4 regions of the Streptomyces sp. NPDC006655 genome follow, and region 1 is predicted to be linked to each of the others. Evidence: riboswitches for the same ligand, from Rfam matches in the RefSeq annotation. Region 1 holds a riboswitch; each other region holds the start of a gene.

What was found. A riboswitch is a leader RNA that binds a small molecule or an ion and turns the genes downstream of it on or off. The one in region 1 is predicted to bind cyclic di-AMP.
Positions count from the first base shown of each region.
Region 2: it holds a riboswitch for cyclic di-AMP, as region 1 does, so the genes downstream of both, AB0958_RS17715 (M23 family metallopeptidase) here and AB0958_RS10790 (transglycosylase family protein) in region 1, are expected to answer to the same signal.
Region 3: it holds a riboswitch for cyclic di-AMP, as region 1 does, so the genes downstream of both, AB0958_RS29960 (LysM peptidoglycan-binding domain-containing M23 family metallopeptidase) here and AB0958_RS10790 (transglycosylase family protein) in region 1, are expected to answer to the same signal.
Region 4: it holds a riboswitch for cyclic di-AMP, as region 1 does, so the genes downstream of both, AB0958_RS11805 (transglycosylase SLT domain-containing protein) here and AB0958_RS10790 (transglycosylase family protein) in region 1, are expected to answer to the same signal.

Region 1 covers NZ_JBEYJU010000013.1:114,701-119,883, reverse strand. The annotation lists gene AB0958_RS10800 (septum formation initiator family protein) at 1-273, opposite strand, end outside; gene eno (phosphopyruvate hydratase) at 381-1,667, opposite strand; gene AB0958_RS10790 (transglycosylase family protein) at 1,954-2,664, opposite strand; cyclic di-AMP (ydaO/yuaA leader) riboswitch at 2,668-2,872, opposite strand; gene AB0958_RS10785 (transglycosylase family protein) at 3,070-4,074, opposite strand; gene AB0958_RS10780 (cytochrome P450) at 4,244-5,183, opposite strand, start outside.
Region 2 covers NZ_JBEYJU010000027.1:3,214-8,396, forward strand. The annotation lists gene AB0958_RS17705 (pitrilysin family protein) at 1-1,000, shown strand, start outside; gene AB0958_RS17710 (pitrilysin family protein) at 997-2,385, shown strand; cyclic di-AMP (ydaO/yuaA leader) riboswitch at 2,577-2,740, shown strand; gene AB0958_RS17715 (M23 family metallopeptidase) at 2,753-3,508, shown strand; gene AB0958_RS17720 (GntR family transcriptional regulator) at 3,701-4,396, shown strand; gene AB0958_RS17725 (HPr family phosphocarrier protein) at 4,668-4,949, opposite strand; gene AB0958_RS17730 (GNAT family N-acetyltransferase) at 5,126-5,183, shown strand, end outside.
Region 3 covers NZ_JBEYJU010000063.1:1,259-6,441, reverse strand. The annotation lists gene AB0958_RS29975 (N-acetyltransferase family protein) at 1-102, shown strand, start outside; gene AB0958_RS29970 (TetR/AcrR family transcriptional regulator) at 145-747, shown strand; gene AB0958_RS29965 (SGNH/GDSL hydrolase family protein) at 799-1,584, opposite strand; gene AB0958_RS29960 (LysM peptidoglycan-binding domain-containing M23 family metallopeptidase) at 1,805-2,767, opposite strand; cyclic di-AMP (ydaO/yuaA leader) riboswitch at 2,772-2,933, opposite strand; gene AB0958_RS29955 (alpha-galactosidase) at 3,240-5,183, opposite strand, start outside.
Region 4 covers NZ_JBEYJU010000015.1:60,262-65,444, reverse strand. The annotation lists gene AB0958_RS11815 (DUF2092 domain-containing protein) at 1-856, opposite strand, end outside; gene AB0958_RS11810 (polyprenyl synthetase family protein) at 1,264-2,274, opposite strand; cyclic di-AMP (ydaO/yuaA leader) riboswitch at 3,018-3,214, shown strand; gene AB0958_RS11805 (transglycosylase SLT domain-containing protein) at 3,218-3,700, shown strand; gene AB0958_RS11800 (HAD family hydrolase) at 3,716-4,522, opposite strand; gene AB0958_RS11795 (ATP-grasp domain-containing protein) at 4,806-5,183, opposite strand, start outside.

The sequences.
Region 1 (5,183 bases):
GTCGCGCAGCTGCTCGACCCGCTGCCTGGCCTGCCGCTGCTGACGCTGCTGATCGGCGATCTCGGCGCGCTGCGAGACGTACTGCCGCATCGGATAGGCGAGCGCCACGATCATCGTGCACAGCACGATCGCGAGCAGCGCCGCGCGCCCGGTCAGCCGGGAGCGGCGGGCCTGGCGCTTGGTCTGGGAGCGGTAGACCCGGGCCGCCGTCTGCTCGCCGAGCAGCTTGAGCCTGGTCGCGGTGGAGAACCGGTCCCGGTCCCTCACGGCCATGTCCCCGCCTCCCTGATACGTGCGTACGTCCCCGCACACGGTACGGGACCGCGTTCGGGGACGTACGTACGACTGGCTAAGCCTTACCCACGAGAGGCGGTACCGGCTCAGCCCTTGAAACGGGGGAACGCGGAGCGGCCGGCGTACACCGCCGCGTCGTCGAGGATCTCCTCGATGCGCAGCAGCTGGTTGTACTTGGCGACGCGCTCGGAGCGGGCCGGGGCGCCGGTCTTGATCTGGCCGCAGTTGGTGGCGACGGCCAGGTCGGCGATGGTGACGTCCTCGGTCTCGCCGGAGCGGTGGGACATCATGCACTTGAAGCCGTTGCGCTGGGCGAGCTCGACGGCGTCCAGGGTCTCGGTGAGCGAGCCGATCTGGTTCACCTTCACCAGGAGGGCGTTCGCGGTGCCCTCCTCGATGCCGCGGGCCAGGCGCTCCGGGTTGGTGACGAACAGGTCGTCACCGACCAGCTGGACCTTGTCGCCGAGCTTGTCGGTGATGACCTTCCAGCCGGCCCAGTCGTCCTCGAACAGCGGGTCCTCGATGGAGACCAGCGGGTACGCGGCGACGAGCTCCTCGTAGTACTCGGTCATCTCGGCGGCCGAGCGGGACTTGCCCTCGAACTCGTACCGGCCGTCCTTGTAGAACTCGGACGCGGCGACGTCGAGGGCGAGCGCGATCTGCTCACCGGGGACGTAACCGGCCTGCTTGATGGCCTCCAGGATGAGGTCCAGCGCGGCGCGGTTGGACTCCAGGTTCGGGGCGAAGCCGCCCTCGTCGCCGAGGCCGGTGGACAGACCCTTGGCCTTCAGGACCTTCTTGAGGGTGTGGTAGACCTCGGCACCCCAGCGCAGCGCCTCCGAGAAGGACTCCGCGCCGATCGGGGCGATCATGAACTCCTGGATGTCCACGTTGGAGTCCGCGTGCGAGCCGCCGTTGAGGATGTTCATCATCGGCACCGGCAGCAGGTGCGCGTTCGGGCCGCCCAGGTAGCGGAACAGCGGCAGGTCGGACGCCTCGGAGGCGGCGTGCGCGACGGCGAGGGAGACGCCGAGGATGGCGTTGGCGCCGAGCGAGCCCTTGTTGTCGGTGGCGTCCAGGTCGAACATCGCCTGGTCGATCAGGCGCTGCTCGGTGGCGTCGTAGCCGACCAGCTCCGGGCCGATCTGCTCGATCACGGCGAGGACGGCCTTCTCGACGCCCTTGCCGAGGTAGCGGTTGGGGTCGCCGTCACGGAGCTCGATGGCCTCGAAGGCGCCGGTGGAGGCGCCGGACGGGACGGCGGCACGACCCGTGCTGCCGTCGTCGAGGCCGACCTCGACCTCGACCGTGGGGTTGCCTCGGGAGTCCAGGATTTCCCGGGCTACGACGACGTCGATGGACGGCACGAGCATCTCCTTCTTGGGATGTGACGCTGGTTGTGCGGGGCGCACGCGGACCTGGTCGGCCCTTGCTCAGCCTTGCGACTAGAGCCTAACCGGCCCAGGGCCGTCAGCCGGTCGACCGACCGGCCCGTGGACACCCTGACGGTACTCATTGTTCATGCGCGGAACAAAGGGGGGTCCCGATGAAGAACGGGAGAAGAGCGGGTCAAGGAGCGCGACCGCAAAGAGAAACCCCGCTCCGGCGCGTTCGGGGGAAAACGCGCCGGAGCGGGGGCCCGTGGGGGACGGGGGTGCCTTACTTCAGGTGCAGCTGCTGACCCGGGTAGATGAAGTCGGCGTCGTCGACGATGTCCTTGTTCAGCTTGAACAGCGCCTGCCAGCCACCCTTCACCTTGTGCTTCTCGGCGATCGAGCTGAGGGTGTCACCCTTGACGACCTTGTACTCGCCGTCGCCCTTCTTGACCTTCTTGCCGGTCGGGGTGGTGACGGTCTTCTTGGCGGCCGGGCGCTCGGCGGAGCGGGAGGCCGTCTGGGTGTCGGTCGCACGGCTGCTCGTGCCGGCGCTGCCGCTGCTCGACGAGCCGCTGGAGCTGGAGCCGGACGAGCTGGAGCTGGAGCTGCCGCCGGTGTAGGCGGCGCCGGACAGGCCCTTGCCGCAGACCGGCCAGGCGCCCTTGCCCTGGGCGGCGAGGACCTTCTCGGCGATCTGGATCTGCTGCCCCTTGGTGGCCTGGTTGGCCTGCGGGGCGTAGGCGGTGCCGCCGTACGCGGCCCAGGTGGAGGCGGAGAACTGCAGACCGCCGTAGTAGCCGTTGCCGGTGTTGATGGACCAGTTGCCGCCGGACTCGCACTGGGCGACGGTGTCCCACTCGGAGGCGGTGGCGGCGGAGGCTCCGCCGGCTGCCATCAGCGGGGCGGCGACGGCGGCACCGGTGACGCCGGCGACGGCGATGGCGCGGACGGCCTTGGACGGACGACGGTGCTTGCCCTTGCCGGAAAACAGCATGGAAGATCCCCTCACCGACGCCTGCGAGGTGAGCTGTCGGGTTCGGGCCGGTTGAGTTGCCCGGCCGCACGGCCCGCTCTCGCGAGACGCGCGGCTCCACCCCTAGCCGGTTCCGGCGGCCTTTCGGCCGTGAGGCCCCTGAGGGCTCAACTGCCGGACCCGGCGCTTACCTTGGGTCCCCCGCTCCTGCCTACGGCGCTTGACGCGACGACTGTTCCCGGGCGGCCGCTGGCAGGACTCGGCGTTGCGACAGCCGGGGCTCGTGGTGACGAGCGGCCTTGACCGTAAACAGACGATCAGGCGAATTTCAAAGATGATCAGGGCTTCTGAGACTCATCCCACACTTTCACCAAAACGGACAATCGCCCCGAAGCAGGACGTCAACTCCCGCCGCTTTTGGCCCGTTTAGCTGTCGAGTTTCAGGGTCTGACCGGGGGCGATGTCGTTCGGGTCGGTGCCGATGTCCGCCTTGTTCGCCGCATAGAGCGCGCGCCACCCGCCGTCGAGGCCAAGGGAGTCGGCGATGGAGGCGAGGGTGTCGCCGTCGCGGACGGTGTAGGTGCCGGCGTCTGCGGAGGCATGACGGCCGGCGGACGCGACCTTCTGACCGTTTGTCACGGTTTCGTCCGCCGAGTCACCGCGGTGCTTGCCGCCACCGCTGACGGCGCCCGTGTCGACCAGGCTCCAAGAGCTGCCGGTCTGCCATGAATTGTCCGAGTCGTCACCGGCGTCCGGGATCACCGGGTTCTCGCTCGCCTTCGAGGGGGCGGAGGCGGAAGGCGTCGACCCCGCCGCCTTGCCGGCACCGTCGGACTTGCCGGGAACGGGCGCCTTGGAAGCGTCGCTCGCGCCGGAACTCGGAGCGGGGGACGCGGATTCGGCCCCGGAGCCCTTCGTCGCGGACGACGCGCCCGAGTCGCCGGAGTCGCTCGCGGAGGACGAGTCCGACAACCCGGAGGACGAGTCGACAGAACCGGAGGAACCGGACGAACCATCCGATCCGCCGAGGCCCGTGTCCACCTTCACCGAGGTGTCGTCCGACGAGAGCCCGGCCAGCAGGGCACAGGTCCGCCAGGGCTTGGTGCCCTGTTCCGCGAGTATCTTCTCGGCGACCGCGATCTGCTGCGAACGGCTCGCCTGGTCGGGCGTGGCGGCGTAGTCCGTACCGCCGTACTTGTCCCAGTCGTCCTGGGACATCTGCAGTCCGCCGTAGTAGCCGTTGCCGCTGTCCATGCTCCAGGAGCCGGCGCTCTCGCACTCGGCCACCTTGTCCCAGGTGGTGCCGTCGGCCGCGTTCGCGCTCGCCGCACCCAGCAGCGGGATGGCGATGGCGGAGCCGGTCACCCCCGCCGCGACGAGGAGAGCCGGAGCCTGACGGGGGCGACGGTGACGACCGTTCCCGGAGAGCATGCGGAAACCTTTCGAGCGACAGCGGTGACCTGCGCGACGGGTCCCGCAGGGGCGCCGCGCTGATGGGTGAACGTATCGGCAGACGATCACTTGTCACAAGTTAATGCCGCGCAGATCACGTGAAGATCACAGACTTGAGCGCTGGTCACCTTCGGTCCGTGGGGGTCCCTCACCCACCAGGTGTGAACTCCACGGGGAGCGTCCGCAGCCCGCGCATGATGAGCCCGCCACGCCACCGCAACTCCCGCTCTTCCGCGGCGAGTCGCAGGTCCGGAAGGCGGGTGAACAGGGTGGCGAGCGCGGTCTGCCCCTCCAGCCTGGCGAGTGGGGCGCCGAGGCAGTAGTGGATGCCGTGGCCGTACCCGAGGTGCTGGTTGTCCCGCCGTGAGAGGTCGAGCGTGTCTGGTTCGGCGAACCGCTCCGGGTCCCGGTCCGCGGCGGCGAGTACGACGAGGACCGGGTCGCCGGCCCCGATGTGCTGCCCGCCGATGACGAGCGGCTCGGTGGCGAACCGCCAGGTGGCCAGCTCCACCGGCCCGTCGAAGCGCAGCAGTTCCTCGACTCCGGTCTCCAGGAGGCCACGCTCTCCCGCGGCCAGGGAGTCCTGCAGGCGAGCCCGCTGCTCGGGGTGGGTGAGCAGGGCGTACGTGCCGTTGCCCACGAGGTTGACCGTGGTCTCGAAACCTGCGAACAGCAGGATGAAGGCCATGGCGGCGGCCTCGTTCTCGGTGAGGTGCTCGCCGTGGTCCGAGGCCCGGATGAGCCCGGAGATCAGGTCCTCCGCGGGGTCCGGCTCGGCGGGCAGCGCCTCCCGCTTGCGATGGATCAGCTCGGCCAGATACCCGCGCATCTTCTTCACGGACCGCGCGACACCGCCGCGGGGTCCCCCGCCGTGACGGATCATCATGCCCGCCCAGTCCCGGAAGTCGTCCTGGTCCTCGCGGGGGACGCCGAGCAGATCGCAGATGGCGTAGATGGGGAGCGGAAAGGCGAACTCGTGGATGAGGTCGGCGGATCCACGGTCCGCGAAGCCGTCGATGAGCCCGTCCGCCAGCTCCTGCACCCGGGGCGCGAACTCGGCCACCCGACGTGGTGTGAACGCCTTGCTG
Region 2 (5,183 bases), on a different contig from region 1:
GTCGATGGAGAACCAGCGCGACGTCGTGAAGAACGAGCGCCGCCAGCGCTACGACAACGTCCCCTACGGCACGGCGTTCGAGAGGCTGACCGCCCTCGCCTACCCGGAGGGCCACCCCTACCACCACACGCCGATCGGCTCGATGGCGGACCTGGACGCGGCCACCCTGGAGGACGCCCGCGCGTTCTTCCGCACCTACTACGCGCCCAACAACGCCGTCCTGTCGGTCGTCGGCGACATCGACCCGCAGCAGACGCTCGCCTGGATCGAGAAGTACTTCGGTTCCATCCCGGCGCACGACGGCAAGCCCACCCCGCGCGACGGCGCGCTGCCCGAGATCATGGGCGGGCAGCTGCGCGAGGTCGTCGTCGAGGAGGTACCCGCGCGGGCGCTGATGGCCGCGTACCGGCTCCCCGAGGACGGCACGCGCGCGTCCGACGCGGCCGACCTGGCCCTGACCGTCCTCGGCGGCGGTGAGTCCTCCCGCCTCTACAACCGCCTGGTGCGACGCGACCGCACGGCCGTCGCGGCCGGCTTCGGCCTGCTGCGGCTCGCCGGCGCGCCGTCCCTGGGCTGGCTGGACGTGAAGACCTCCGGTGACGTCGAGGTGCCGGTCATCGAGGCCGCCATCGACGAGGAGCTCGCCCGGTTCGCCGAGGAGGGCCCCACGCCCGAGGAGATGGAGCGCGCCCAGGCCCAGTTGGAGCGCGAGTGGCTGGACCGGCTCGGCACCGTGGCCGGCCGCGCCGACGAACTGTGCCGGTTCGCCGTCCTGTTCGGCGACCCGCAGCTCGCCCTGACCGCCGTCCAGCGCGTCCTCCAGATCACCCCCGAGGAGGTCCAGGAGGTCGCCAAGGCCCGGCTGCGCCCCGACAACCGCGCGGTGCTCGTCTACGAGCCCAAGTCCCCGGAGGCGGTCGAGGACGCCGACGTGCCCGAGGACCCCGAGGCCGAGGCCACGGTCGAGGCCGGCGACAACGATGAGGAGACGGCCAAGTGACCGAGCTCGCCAGCATGGACTTCCATCCCCAGCCGCAGCCGGGCGAGGCCAGGCCGTGGGCCTTCCCCGCCCCCGAGCGCACCACCCTGGACAACGGCCTGACCGTGCTCCGCTGCCACCGCCCCGGCCAGCAGGTCGTCGCCGTGGAGGTGCTCCTGGACGCGCCTCTGGACGCCGAACCGGCCGGCCTGGACGGTGTCGCCACGATCATGGCGCGGGCCTTCTCCGAGGGCACCGACCGGCATTCCGCCGAGGACTACGCCGCCGAGCTGGAGCGGGCCGGGGCGACCCTCGACGCGCACGCCGACCACCCCGGCGTCCGCATCAGCCTGGAGGTCCCGGCCTCCCGTCTCGCCAAGGGCCTCGGACTGCTCTCCGACGCCCTCAGGGCGCCCGCCTTCGCCGACAGCGAGGTCGAGCGGCTGGTCCGCAACCGTCTCGACGAGATCCCGCACGAGCTGGCCAACCCCAGCCGCCGGGCCGCCAAGCAGCTCTACAAGGAGCTGTTTCCGGCGACCGCGCGGATGTCCCGCCCGCGCCAGGGCACCGAGGACACCGTCGAGAAGATCGACGCCGCCGCCGTACGAGCGTTCTACGACCGCCACGTACGCCCCGTCACCGCCACCGCGGTCGTCGTCGGCGACCTGACCGGCATCGACCTGGACGCGCTGCTCGGCGACACCCTGGGCGCCTGGACCGGCTCCACCGCCGAGCCCCGGCCGGTGCCGCCGGTGACCGCCGACGACACCGGACGGGTCGTCGTCGTGGACCGCCCCGGTGCCGTCCAGACCCAGCTGCTCATCGGCCGCGTCGGCCCGGACCGGCACGACCGGGTCTGGCCCGCCCAGGTGCTCGGCACCTACTGCCTGGGCGGCACCCTCACCTCGCGCCTGGACCGCGTGCTGCGCGAGGAGAAGGGCTACACGTACGGCGTCCGCTCCTTCGGGCAGGTGCTGCGCTCCGCCCCCGACGGCACCGGTGCCTCCCTGCTGGCCATCAGCGGTTCCGTGGACACCCCGAACACCGGGCCCGCCCTCGACGACCTGTGGACGGTGCTGCGCACCCTCGCCGCCGAGGGCCTCACCGACGCCGAGCGCGACGTCGCCGTGCAGAACCTCGTCGGTGTGGCGCCGCTCAAGTACGAGACGGCGGCGGCCGTCGCAGGCACCCTCGCCGACCAGGTCGAGCAGCACCTGCCCGACGACTTCCAGGCCACGCTCTACCGGCAACTGGCCGCCACCGGCACCGTGGAGGCCACCGCGGCGGTCGTGAACGCCTTCCCGGTGGACCGCCTGGTGACGGTCCTCGTCGGCGACGCGGCGCAGATCAGGGAACCCGTCGAGGCCCTCGGCATCGGCGAAGTGACCGTCGTCGCGGCGGAGTAGCTCCACGCACGCGTGCGGAGCCCTGGCGGCCGTCGGCCACCAGGGCTCTCGTATGTCCGAATTGGGGCGGAGGTTGCCTGTCTGCCCTGTGGGATGCGCTACAAAAGCCGCGATCGGTTTGAGTCTTGAAAGAACGCCGCCGTAGGTTCCTTCGGGCTGTCCGTCAGGCACCGCGCCGCACCCGCGGCACCGGACAGCCATCGCCGAGTCCCCGTACGGCGCGAGCCAGGGGAGCCGGGGACCCACGCAGTCCCTGGGGTGAATCGGGCGCCCGCGCGTGTCGCGAGGGGGTCCGTAGGAGACCTTCCTGCTCCGAACCCGTCAGCTAACCCGGTAGGCGAGAGGGAAGGAAAGGACCAGCCTCTACATGGCGTTCATGTGCGCCTCCGGGAAGCACCGTCGTCCCGGCCGGGTGAAGCGCACCACCGCGCAGGCCGCCGGCATCGCGGCCCTCACCACCACCGGCGTCATCGGCACCGTCTCCGCCGCCCCGGCGCTCGCCGCCGAGAACAGCGTCGAGCAGACCGGTCTCACCCCGGTCATCACGGTCAGCGACTCGGTCGCCGAGCACGTCGACGCCCAGGCTGCCGCGCAGCAGGCGGTGGCCGAGCGCAAGGCGGCCGAACAGGCCGCGCGCGAGAAGGCCGCGGCGCGGGCCGAGAAGGAGCGCGAGGCCAAGGCACGGGCCGCGCGGGAGGCCGAGCGCAAGCGCCTCAACGCCTTCGTCGCGCCGATCAGCGACTCGTACGTCTCCACCGGCTACAAGACCGGCGGCTCCCTGTGGTCCTCCGGCTCCCACACCGGCATCGACTTCCACGCCGCCGCCGGCACGGTCGTGCACGCGGTGGGCACCGGCACGGTCGTCTCCACCGGCTGGGGCGGGGCGTACGGCAACCAGATCGTCATCAAGATGGCCGACGGCATGTACACCCAGTACGGCCACCTGTCGTCCATCGGTGTCTCGGTGGGGCAGCAGGTGACCCCGGGCCAGCAGATCGGCCTCTCCGGGTCCACCGGCAACACCACCGGCCCCCACCTCCACTTCGAGGCCCGTACGACCGCGGAGTACGGCTCCGACGTCGACCCGGTCGCCTACCTCCGCAAGCACGGTGTGAACGTCTGACGTCCGTCCTTTTCGGTGACATCCTGCGAAGCCCCGGCAGCCGGCCGGGGCTTTCGCCGTTTTCGCGCCCCCGCTGTCCAAAAAATACTCATGGATTCCGGCCCCCCGTCGGAAATTCCCGCGCATTGCAATAGAGTCACGGAACCGGCGTCACTCGGCGGCGTTTCACGGGGATTAAGGCGGAGGTCGGACATGCGCATTCCGGCGCACTCGGTATGCACGGCGATCCGGGACGACATCGTCGCGGGTGTCCACGAGCGCGGCAGCCGGCTCACCGAGGAACTCCTGGCCCGCCGCTACGGCGTCTCGCGCGTCCCGGTCCGCGAGGCGCTGCGCACCCTGGAGGCCGAGGGCTTCGTCGTGACCCGCCGGCACGCGGGCGCTTGCGTGGCCGAACCGACCGAGCAGGAGGCCGCCGACCTGCTGGAGATGCGCCTGCTCCTGGAGCCGCTCGGCGCCCTGCGGGCCGCCCAGCGCCGCACCGAGGCCCACCTGAAGGTGCTGCGCGGGCTGGTCAGGCTGGGGCAGGAGCGGGCCAGGACCGGCAACAGCGACGACCTGCGCTCGCTGGGCGGCTGGTTCCACGAGACGCTCGCCCAGGCCTCCGCCAGCCACGCCCTGACGGCGACGCTCACCCAGTTGCGGCACAAGATCGCCTGGATGTACACGGTGGAGGCGCCCGTCAGCCCGGTGGAGTCCTGGGCGGAGCACGGCGCGATCGTGGACGCGGTGGCGCGCGGGGACGGGGAGCGCGCCCGGGCGGTGACGGCGCTGCACACCGAGCGCTCCACGGCCTTCCACCGGCTCCGGTTTCCCGGCGCCGCCGAACGGGCGAACCCTGTGAGGACTTCGCAACATCCCGTAAACATGTCGGGCGTGCGGCATTAACACGGGCGCCGTATACAAAGAGGTGCTATTCGCGGGGGCCGTTTTTTCGGTGCCCGTATCCAGCTGTGCCCTTTATCCAGGCGTGCCCGTTCCGAGGCGTGCCCTTATTTACGTTTACCGGTGCCGCTGCCGAGCGCGCCCGTATTGCGGCGCGCACTTGTTCAAGCGTGCCGCTGATTCCGGCTGCGTGTCTTTCGTGCGCGAAAAAGGGCGGGGCCGCGCCGGCCCCCGGAGGGGTGGCGCGGCCCCGGTCGTGCGGGCGCTGCGGTGCTCAGACGGTCTCGGGGAGTTCCTCGAGGCCCTCGGCGACCAGCTTCGCCAGGCGGTCGAGGGCGGCGTCCGCGCCCTCGGCGTCGGAGGCGAGGACGATCTCCTCGCCGCCCTGGGCGCCCAGTCCCAGGACCGCCAGCATGGAGGCCGCGTTGACGGGGTTGCCCCCGGCCTTGGCGATCGTGACCGGGACGCCTGTGGCCGTGGCGGCTCGGACGAAGATGGAAGCGGGGCGGGCGTGGAGGCCCTCGGCCCAGCCGACGTTGACGCGGCGCTCAGCCATGTGATGCTGCCCTTCGGTGTTCAGGGTTGTCTAGACCAGTTTTCCATATCGTGAAGCATCCCCGGAGCGGACCTGAGTCCCTTCGGGTGTGTCGCCGGACCGCGGCCTCGGTCCGGCTTCCGTCCTCCACAGACTGCCTCGCGCCGTTGTCGGACGCGAGCCGTACTCTGGGGCCCATGCAGACCCCGGCGGACCGGCAGGACCGGCACGAGTACCCCGCCCACTGGGAGGCGG
Region 3 (5,183 bases), on a different contig from region 1:
CACGAGCGGTTCGGCTTCGAGCACGCCGGCACGGTCCGGGAGGTGGGCACCAAGTTCGGCCGCTGGCTGGACCTGACGCTCATGCGGCTGCCGCTGTCCTGAGACCGCGACGCGGGTGGTGGGACGACCGATTAGGGTGACCGCGTGGCGAGAGTGCGGTTGAGTGTGGCCGAGCGGCGCGAGGAGCTGCTGCGGGCCGCCGTCGAGCAGATCGAGGCGCGGGGCGTGGCGGCGGTGCGGATCGCCGATGTCGCGTCGGCTCTCGGCGTGAGCAACGCTCTGGTGCTGTACCACTTCTCGACCAAGGAGAAGCTGGTCGCCGCCGCCTTCACCCATGCCGCCGAGGGCGATCTCGCACATCTGCGCCGGCTGCTCGGCCGCCGGACGTCGGCGCTGCGCCGGCTGCGGGCGGCGGTGCGCTGGTACGCGCCGACCGGGCAGGCCAAGGGGTGGCGGCTGTGGATCGAGGGCTGGGCGGCGGCACTGCGCGAACCCGCTCTGCGGGACGTGACCAGGAGTCTGGACCAGGAGTGGAAGGCCGCGCTCGCCGAGGTCATCGCCGAAGGGGTGGCCGCCGGTGAGTTCCGGTGCCCCGACCCGATGGCCTCGGCCCTGCGGCTGACGGCCCTGCTCGACGGGCTCGCCGTCCAGCTCACCTCCTACCCGGGCGCCGTACCGCGCTCCCGAGCGCAGGAGTGGGCCGACGAGGCGCTGGCCCGTGAACTGGGGCTGCCCGCGGGGCGGTGAGGGCGGCCCCCCAGAGCCGCCGTCTCCTTGCCCGCCGCGCGGGCGCACGCCTCAGGCCACGGAGGCGATCCGCATCTTGATGTCGTCCGGCGAGAGCGCGCCCTTGGCCATGACGTGGTCGCCCGAGGACTCGCCGCGCAGCCGTCGCCCGATCCACGGGACCAGGTACTCGCGGGCCCAGTGCACGTCGTCGCGACGGATCTCGAGGGTGCCGCGGGGCGGCAGCGGCGGCCAGGGCTGGTCGGGGTCCGCGGGGATCTCGACGCCGAGCACCTGACCGGCCCGCAGCGCCACGCGCGTGTGCCCCTCGGGAGAGAGGTGCAGCCGGTCGTCGTCCCAGGCCCGCCGGTCCTGCACGGTCTTCAGGGACCACAGGTCCAGCACCGGGCAGCCGTACCGGTCGGCGATCGCCCGCACATGACCGTTGTAGGTGGCGATCTTGCCGCGCAGGTGTTTGAGGACGGGCACGTTACGGGTGTCGAAGCCGGTGGTCACCATGACCGTACCGATGGCCCCGGTCAGCCGGACCACGGCCCGCTCGAACCGCTCGGCCACCTCGTCCGGGTCCGTGCCGGGGCGGATGATGTCGTTGCCGCCGGCGCAGAAGGAGACCAGGTCCGGGGCGAGTTCCAGGGCCTTGGGCACCTGGTCCGCCACGATCTGGTCGAGCAGTTTCCCGCGTACGGCGAGGTTGGTGTACTCGAAGTCGCCCTCGGGGCGCCGGTCCGACAGCAGTACCGCGAACCGGTCGGCCCAGCCGACGAACGACCCGTCGGGGCCCGGGTCGCCGACGCCCTCGCTGAAGCTGTCCCCCAGCGCCACGTACGACCCGATCACTGATGCGTTGTCACTCTTCGAATCGTCTGCCACATCGGATCATGATTCACCTTTGACTGTGACCTACGCGACCGTAATAAGGGGTTGACGATCGGTGAGATAAGACACTTTTAAATACTGTGCCAAGCCAGGAATAAGGGCCTGGTCAGCGACGTTGACGGGATGATCCCCGGACTCGTGGGTCCGGCCCTCGGAGTGCGTGTCGGACCGGTGGGGCCCCTCAGCCGACGGCGAGGCCCTTCGAGCGGAGGTAGGCGACCGGGTCCACGTCCGAGCCGTAGTCGGGGGTGGTACGGATCTCGAAGTGCAGGTGCGGGCCGGTCACGTTGCCGGTCGCGCCGGAGAGGCCGACCTGCTGGCCCGCGGTCACGGTCTGGCCGACCGAGACGGAGAGCGCGGAGAGGTGGCCGTACTGCGCGTAGTGACCGTCGGCGAGCCGGATGACGACCTGGTTGCCGTAGGCGCCGCCCCAGCCGGCCGTGACGACCGTGCCCGCGCCGACGGCCTTGACGGGGGTGCCGGTGGGCACGACGAAGTCGACGCCGGTGTGGTACCCGCTGGACCACATGGAGCCCGGCACGTGGTAGCCGGTGCCGACGGTGGCGCCGCTGACCGGGAGGACGTACCCGGAGGCGGCCGCCGTCGAGGCGTCCGGGGTGGACGGGGTGGACGGCACGGACGGGGTGGCCGCAGAGGACGAGGTGGAGGACTGCGCCTCGGGCCGGGCTCCGGAGTCCGCGGCACCGGTCGTCGTGGCACCGGTCGTCGTGGCACCAGTCGTCGTGGCGCCGCGGCCACCGAGCCCGAGTTCGAGGCCGGGGTGGATCAGCGAGGGGTTGTCGCCGACGGCCCGCCGGTTGTCGGCGTAGAGCCGGTGCCAGCCCCCGCTGATGTGCTGGTCACGCGCGATCTCCGAGAGGCAGTCGCCGGGCACCACGGTGTACGTGCGCTGCGCGGAAAGCCCGGCGGCGGACGTCCGCACGGTCGCCTTCTCCGGCGCCGCCTCGGCGACGGCCGGCAGCGACTGCGGGGCCTTCGCGGAGACGGACTGCGCGGTGGCCGCGTGGGCGCCGGTGGCCCCCATGAGCGGCAGGGCCAGCGCGGCGCCGCCGGTTCCAGCGACGGCCATCGAACGGGTGAGACGCTGGGTCTTCGGGCGGCGGTGCTTACCCCTCGCGGGCATGGCGCGTTCCTCTCCGGCGCCTGCGAGGTGAGCTGTCGGGTTCGGGCTGGAGCTGCCCGGCCACGCCGGAAGGCGTGACTGCACCCCTGGCCTGTCCCGGGAACCGGAACAGGCGGTCTTGCCTGGTGGGTCCCCCGCTCCTGCCGGGCACGGGTGAGTGTGTGGGGACTCCGGGCGGCGGCAGGATTCGGCGTTCCGTCCGGATGCGTGGCGAACGTAAGCGAGCAGGACGCACCCGGACAAGCGAACGGTTCCCGCCCTCCCGGTTCCGCTTGATCCGTTACCGGAATTCCCGGTCACCCTCCGTGAATTCCGACCTTTCCCGGTCCCGTAAATCCCTTGCGAAGCGCCTCCATTACGTGGACATGACGCGCGACGGTCGGTCACGAATATGACGCTCCTCACGCACGTCACGCCACGTCCCCATATTCCAGAGCGAGTTGCAATTAAAGCGCCAATTCGGACAGAAGGATCAGATGCGGCGGAGTCGGATGACCGTGGCATCCAGGTCGCCCTTGAGCCCCGCGTGCAGCCCGTGGTGCAACAGGACGGCCCCTCGGTGCACTTCGCCCGTTTCGCGGCATTCGTACGACGCCTCCGGGTCGAGACCCTTGAGCCGGAGCGCCGGCACCGGCTCGCCGTAGCTCTGCGCCTGGAGCCAGGCGAGGACGGCGGTCTCGTCGCCGAGCGTGTACTGCACCGCACTGAGTCCGCCGGCCGGCGGCCGCAGCCGGAACTGCTCGCCGCGCTGCACCAGCGGCCGGATCTCCTTGTAGAGCTCCACCCAGTGGCCGGCCTCGGAGAGTTCCTCCTCGGTCCACTTCGAGAGGTCGCCGCCGACCCCGAGCGCCCCGGCCATGGAGCTGACGAACCGGAAACGCAGCGAGCTGACCCGGCCGTTGAGCTGGTGGTTCGGACTGTCGGTGACCCAGGCGGACATCACCCGGGCGGGGTGGATCTGACTGAAGCCGTGCTGGATGGCGAGCCGGTCCAGCGGGTCCGTGTTGTCGGAGGTCCACACCTCGTCGGTACGGCTCATGATGCCGAGGTCGATCCGGCCGCCGCCGCCGGAGCAGGACTCGATGGCGACGTCCGGGTGGGCCGCGCGGATCCGGTCGAGCAGGGCGTACAGACCGCGCACGTGGTCCACCCACAGGCGCTGCGGGTAGGGCTCGCCCGGCCAGCCCGCGTCGGTGAAGCAGCGGTTGAAGTCCCACTTGACGTAGTCGATGGGCGCGCTGGACAGCAGGGCGTCGAGCTGCTCCCAGAGGTACTCCCGGACGTCCTCGCGGGCGAGGTTGAGGACGAGCTGGTTGCGCAGCTCCGTCCGCTTCCGGCCCTGCTGGTACTGCACCCAGTCGGGGTGCGCCCGGTACAGCTCGCTGTCCGGGTTGACCATCTCGGGCTCGACCCAGATGCCGAACTGCATGCCGAGCGCGTGCACGTACTCGGCGAGGGGCCCCAGACCCTTCGGGAACCGGTCCGGGTTGGGCGTCCAGTCGCCGAGGCCGGCGCGGTCGGAGGTGCGGGCGCCGAACCAGCCGTCGTCCACCACGAACAGCTCGACGCCGATCGCGGCGGCCCGCCGGGCGAGGGTGGCCTGCTGCTCCTCGGAGATGTCGAAGGTGGTCGCCTCCCACGAGTTGAACAGCACCGGCCGGTCCCGGTCCGCGTCGGGGATGACGTGCGCCCGCTGGTAGGCGTGCCAGGCACGGCTCGCCCCGCCGAAGCCGCCGTCGGACCACAGGGCCGCGAACACGGGACTGGTGTACGACTCGCCCTCGGCCAGCATCAGCAGGCCCGAGTCGTCGTAGCCGGCGCCGCCGGTGATCTGCACGCGCGCGTCGGGGAGCTGGGCGACGGCGATCCGCCAGGACCCGGACCAGCCGAGGGCGCAGCCCCAGACCTCCCCGTGGTCCTCGGTGGCGTCGGTGTCCAGGGCGACCCAGGGCAGGTGCTGGTGGCCGGTGTGGCCGCGACGGCTGCCGATGACCTTCTCGCCGTATGTGAGCGGGGTGCTGACCAGCCGGGACTCGGCGGCCCAGCGGCCGTGCAGCTGGGAGAGCCGCCAGCCCTCGCGGTCGGGCAGCGTCCAGGTCGCCGCGTCGGCGCGCAGCAGTTCCACGGGCGCGTGCCCCTCGTTGCCGACGGTCACCCAGCGCTCGACGACGTCGCCGCGCATCCGGTAGTGCAGGGTGATCACGATCCCGTCGTCCCGGAAGCGCAGGCGCAGTTCCTCGTCGCCGGCGTCGCCCGCCGTCTCGTACGACTCGAAGGCCCACTCCGTGCCGCGGCGCTCTTCAGTGCGCACCGACAGCGCGGGGCGTACGAAGCGGGGGCCGCCCTCGACGGGGTACTCCTCACGGCCGTCGAGCGGGGACTCGAAGGGCCAGTAGCCGGGCAGCACCCGGGGGCT
Region 4 (5,183 bases), on a different contig from region 1:
CCTTGGGCGGGGTGAAGTCGAAGGTCGACGCGGCCGGCTTCGCGAAGCTGACCTGGGTGTAGCCGGCGTCCACGACGGCCGCGCCGCCGCTCGACGGGGTGAGCGTGAACTTCAGCGGCGTTCCGGTCTTGGCGTCCACCGCGATGCTGATCGCGCCGACCGTCGTACCGGACTGCTTGGGCTTGATGACCAGTCGGTAGGCGTCCCGGCCGGCCACCTGTGCGGTGCCGTCGACCTTCACCGAAGTGGTGTCGTCGACCGACTTGAGCACCTCGTCGGCGAAGTCCTTGGGCGTGGCCGGGGCTTCGTGCCGCTCCTTGCCGGAGTTCGCGACGGTGGAGTGGTAGACCTCGTCGGACTTGCTGTCGTAGCCCCAGACGTCCGTGCCGTTGTGGATGAGGCTGTACTCGGCGCCGCTCTCCAGCAGCGACACCTTCTGCCTCTCGGGTCCGTCGGCGGCCACACGCAGGGTGTGCGTGCCAGAGGCCAGCTCGGTGAGCTTGGCGGTCGGGTCGGCGGAGGAGCCGTCGCCGCCGCGCTGGGCGGCGCCGGACATCAGGCTGCTCTCCAGGCCGCCGAGGTCGGGCAGACCGAGGTCGGTGCTGATCTTCACAGTGCCGGACAGCTGCTGCACGTCCGACTTGGCGATCTTGTCGATGAGTTCCTGCGCGCTGATCTTCGGCAGGTTGGGGTCACCGGAGTCGGCGAGCGCCGGGACCAGGCCGATCGTGGCCGCGGCCACCCCCACCACCGTGGCCGGTACGACGTACCGCGCGGCCTTGCGCCGCCGCTCGGCGCGCCGCTCGTCGTCGGCCTGCGCGATCCTCGCGCTGTCGTCGGATTCGTACGGTGCCATGTGTGCCTTACCTCCGTCGTCGGCGGCGGCCGTCTCGCACGTGTCCCACCCTGAGCCGCCATTCTCACCCGAATCGGTGAGCGGTGGTGATTTCCGTGGTTTCCATCTCACCAAATCGGAGGCGTTCAGGCGTCAGACCGGGGAGCCAACTCCGCGTACGACTGCGGTATGACATGAGGGGGCCGACGCCTCCACCGACCCGTAGGGGTCGAACGGTGCGGACGCCCCCTGCGGGATGCCGGAGACCGGTGCGGCCCAGGGGGTGGCAGGCGGTGACAGGTGCCGTCGGGTCTCGGGCAGGCCCGGTCCACGGGCAGAACCGAAGGGTCCACACGGGCCGAAGGGTCCGCACAGGCCGAAGGGTCCGCACAGGCCGAAGGGTCCGCACAGGCCGAAGGGTGCCGGGCTTAGCCGGCCCGGTGCACCACCGCGTCGCACAGCTCGATCAGCGTCGACTTCGGGCCGCAGTCGGGCAGCGGTGCGAGCGCGGCCCGCGCCTCCTCGGCGTACCGGACGGCGTCCCGGCGCGCCTCCTCCAGTGCCGGGTTCACCCGCAGCGCGGCGAGCGCCTGCGCGTGCCGGGCGTCGTCCGTGAGGTCGGAGTCCAGCAGCTCGCACAGCGCGATGTCCTCGGCCAGCCCCAGCCGGGCCGCCCGCTCCCGCAGCCGCAGCACGGGGAGGGTGGGAACACCCTCGCGGAGGTCCGTGCCCGGGGTCTTGCCGGACTCGTGCGAGTCGGAGGCGATGTCGAGGACGTCGTCGGCGAGCTGGAAGGCGACTCCGAGTCGTTCGCCGTACTGGGTGAGGACGTCCACGACCGTCTCGTCGGCGCCGGACATCATCGCGCCGAAACGGCAGGAGACCGCCACCAGCGAGCCCGTCTTGCCGCCGAGGACGTCGAGGTAGTGGTCGACCGGGTCGCGCCCGTCGGAAGGCCCCGCCGTCTCCAGGATCTGGCCGGTCACCAGCCGCTCGAACGCGAGGGCCTGGACGCGGACCGCCTCGGGCCCGAGGTCGGCGAGGATCTGCGAGGCGCGCGCGAACAGGAAGTCGCCGGTGAGGACGGCGACGGAGTTGCCCCAGCGGGTGTTGGCGCTGTCCACACCGCGCCGCACGGAGGCCTCGTCCATGACGTCGTCGTGGTACAGGGTGGCGAGGTGGGTCAGCTCGACACCGACGGCCGACGGCACGACACCCGGTGCGTAGGGGTCGCCGAACTGCGCGGCGAGCATCACCAGCAGCGGCCGGAACCGCTTGCCGCCGGCCCGTACGAGGTGCTGCGCGGCCTCCGTGATGAAGGGGACCTCGCTCTTGGTGGCCTCTAGCAGGCCTTCCTCGACAGCCGCCAATCCAGCCTGGACATCGGCTTCCAGAGCCTGGTCCCGCACGTTCAGCCCGAACGGCCCGACGACGGTCACGAGGGTCTCCTGTCTGCTGGTGTCCACTGGCGATTACACGGTTTGTCGATAGGTCGCTGCCATCACTCAAGTCAGCGTATCCGGTCAGGTTTCGATCACCGATGGCGCCCACGGTTACACCCCGGGCGCCATCGGATCACGACCGGTATGTTTTTGATCATATGATATGACGTGACATCTACCGACTTGGAAGGATCAGCAGCCTCTTGTACCGAAACGGGGCATACGCCACTCCCTGAACCATCACCCGGCCGATGTCACCCACCTGGACGCACCCTCTCCTGGTGACCAGGAGCACCCACGTCACCGCTCGGCAATTCGTGGCGCCCCGCGCGGCCTTGGCCCGGCCGGCCGTCAATCCGCGGAGCAAAAAAGACTAATGGTGCCCTAATGGCCTATTAGCACCCCAGAGCCCTAATTCCGCTCAGTAAGACAATTGGGACAATCTCTGAAATCCAGAGCGACACGGGCGCACTCAGCTAATCCCTCATGCCCCTTTTGCCGTGATTGCGGTTTCGTGAAGTAGGTCACTCGCGCACCTATGCCCCTCATGCCGCCAGTCACTCTCCCCCGCCTTTCCCTGTGCGCCAGTTGAGGCTTGGCGACCGCAAAGGATCAAGTGCCTCATACGCCTCAGATCAAGGTCAATCGGTTTGTTGTGTGAATCCACCCCTTGTTCCGGACATGTGCTCTCGCATACGTTCCCGCTCGCCGGGCGGACGCCGAATCCTGCCGCCGCCCGTCCTAACCCATCGACGAGTTCATTCGCACGGCAGGAGCGGGGGACCCAGGTAAGTCGCCGGACCGGGCGGCGCCGTCATCGACGGACGCCGTCCCGGACCGGCTAGGGGTGAAGTCGCAACGCCTTCGGGTGACGCGACCGGGCACTCCCCGAGCCCGAACCCGACAGCTCACCTCGCAGGCGACGGAGAGGAACTTCGCCATGCCTGCTGCCGCCCAGCCCCGCCGCTCCCGCATCGCCCGCACGCTCGCCGTCGTCGGTACCGGCGCCGCCGTACTCGCCCTTTCGCTCATCGGCGCGGCCGACGCCTCCGCCGCCACCCCCGCCACCGCCATCACGGCCTCGACGACGCCCGCCGGGTACCCGAACAACCTCGACGGCTGGATCCGCGAGTCGCTCGCGATCATGGCCCAGAAGGGCATCCCGGGCTCGTACAACGGCATCTACCGCAACGTGATCCGCGAGTCGTCCGGCAACCCGCGGGCCATCAACCTCTGGGACTCCAACGCGGCCGCCGGCATCCCGTCCAAGGGCCTGCTCCAGGTGATCGACCCGACGTTCAACGCCTACCACGTGGCGGGCACGTCCTTCGACATCTACGACCCGGTCGCCAACATCACCGCCGCCTGCAACTACGCCGCCGCGCGGTACGGCTCGATCGACAACGTCCACGGCGCGTACTGACCGGCGCGCCCCGCATCAGACGAAGAGCCTCTCGAGGACGACGGCGATGCCGTCGTCCTCGTTGGACGTGGTGATCTCGTCGGCCCTGGCCTGAAGCTCGGGGTGAGCGTTGGCCATGGCCACTCCGTAGGCCGCCCAGTCGAACATCGGAACGTCGTTGGGCATGTCACCGAAGGCGATGGCCCGTTCGGGGCACAGCCCCAGGTGGTCGGCGGCCAGCGCCAGCCCGGTCGCCTTGGTCACCCCGCACGGCTGGAGCTCCACCGTCCCCGGCCCCGACATGGTGACCGTCGCCAGTGAACCCACCACCGCGCGGGCGGTCGCCGCCAGTTCGTCGTCGGACAGGGTGTGGTGGCGCAGCAACACCTTGCTGATGGGCGCGCACCACAGGTCGTCACGCCGGTCCACGCGCAGCGCGGGCAGCGTGGGGTGGGGCATCAGGTAGCCCGGTTCGATGAGCGTGAGCCCGTCCACGCCGTCCTGGTCGACCGCCGCGTACACCTGGCCGACCTCGGCCTCGATCTTGCCGAGCGCGGTCTCCGCCAGTTCCCGGTCCAGGGTGACCGACCACAGCAGACGGTGCGTGCCGGCGTCGTACACCTGTGCGCCCTGGCCGCAGACCGCGAGCCCCGTGCAGCCGAGGTCGTCGAGGAGCGGGCGCACTCTCGGCGCGGGGCGGCCGGTCACCACCAGGTGCGTGGCGCCGGCCCGGCCGGCCCGCGCCAGGGCGGCGAGCGACCGGTCCGACAGGGTGTCGTCGGCACGCAGCAGCGTGCCGTCCAGGTCGGTGGCGATCAGAGAGTACGGGGAAGGTGCGACCATGATCAGAGAATACGGACAGCACGCCCCTGGGACTCAGTGTGCGTTTCGGCCTCAAGTGGCGCCCGCCGCTTCGGTGATGATGCGCCGTCAGTAGGGACGGTGACGTGGCGACCGGTCACAGCGCCGGGCGTCAGGACCAGGCCGGAAGGCACCTGCCGGATCCGGGCAGGGCGCGCCCGCGGATAGGACTCCGGTTCGACGGGGACGGTGCCGCCGCCGTACTGGACGTCGGCGCGGCGAGCGTCAGGGCGAATCTCGGGTCCGGCGCGCCGGAACGTGGCGCCTACCTCCCGGAGGTGCTGGAGCCGCGCCGGTTGGTCCGCCACATCTGGTAAAGGTGCTTCGCCCCAGGGCGCACGAACCGCGCGAGCATCGTGACGAACGGCAGCGGGTCGTCACCCGCCAGCCAGGCCAGCTCGGTTCCGCTCGGCCGCCCGGGCGCGTGCGGCGTCGTATAGCCGCTGCGGCGGTAGGCCAGGAGGGCGGGCAGGTCGATGTTCTCCACGACGTACCGGTGGCCGGCGCGCTGTTCCCCCTCCGGAACGCGGCGACCGGTCAGATCCAGGTGCATGGCGCGGACCACGTCCACGCCCGTGTCGCTCTCGAAGAGCCGGAACTGGGCGCCCATGCGCGGGTTGAAGTCGAGCAGCTTGTACTGCCC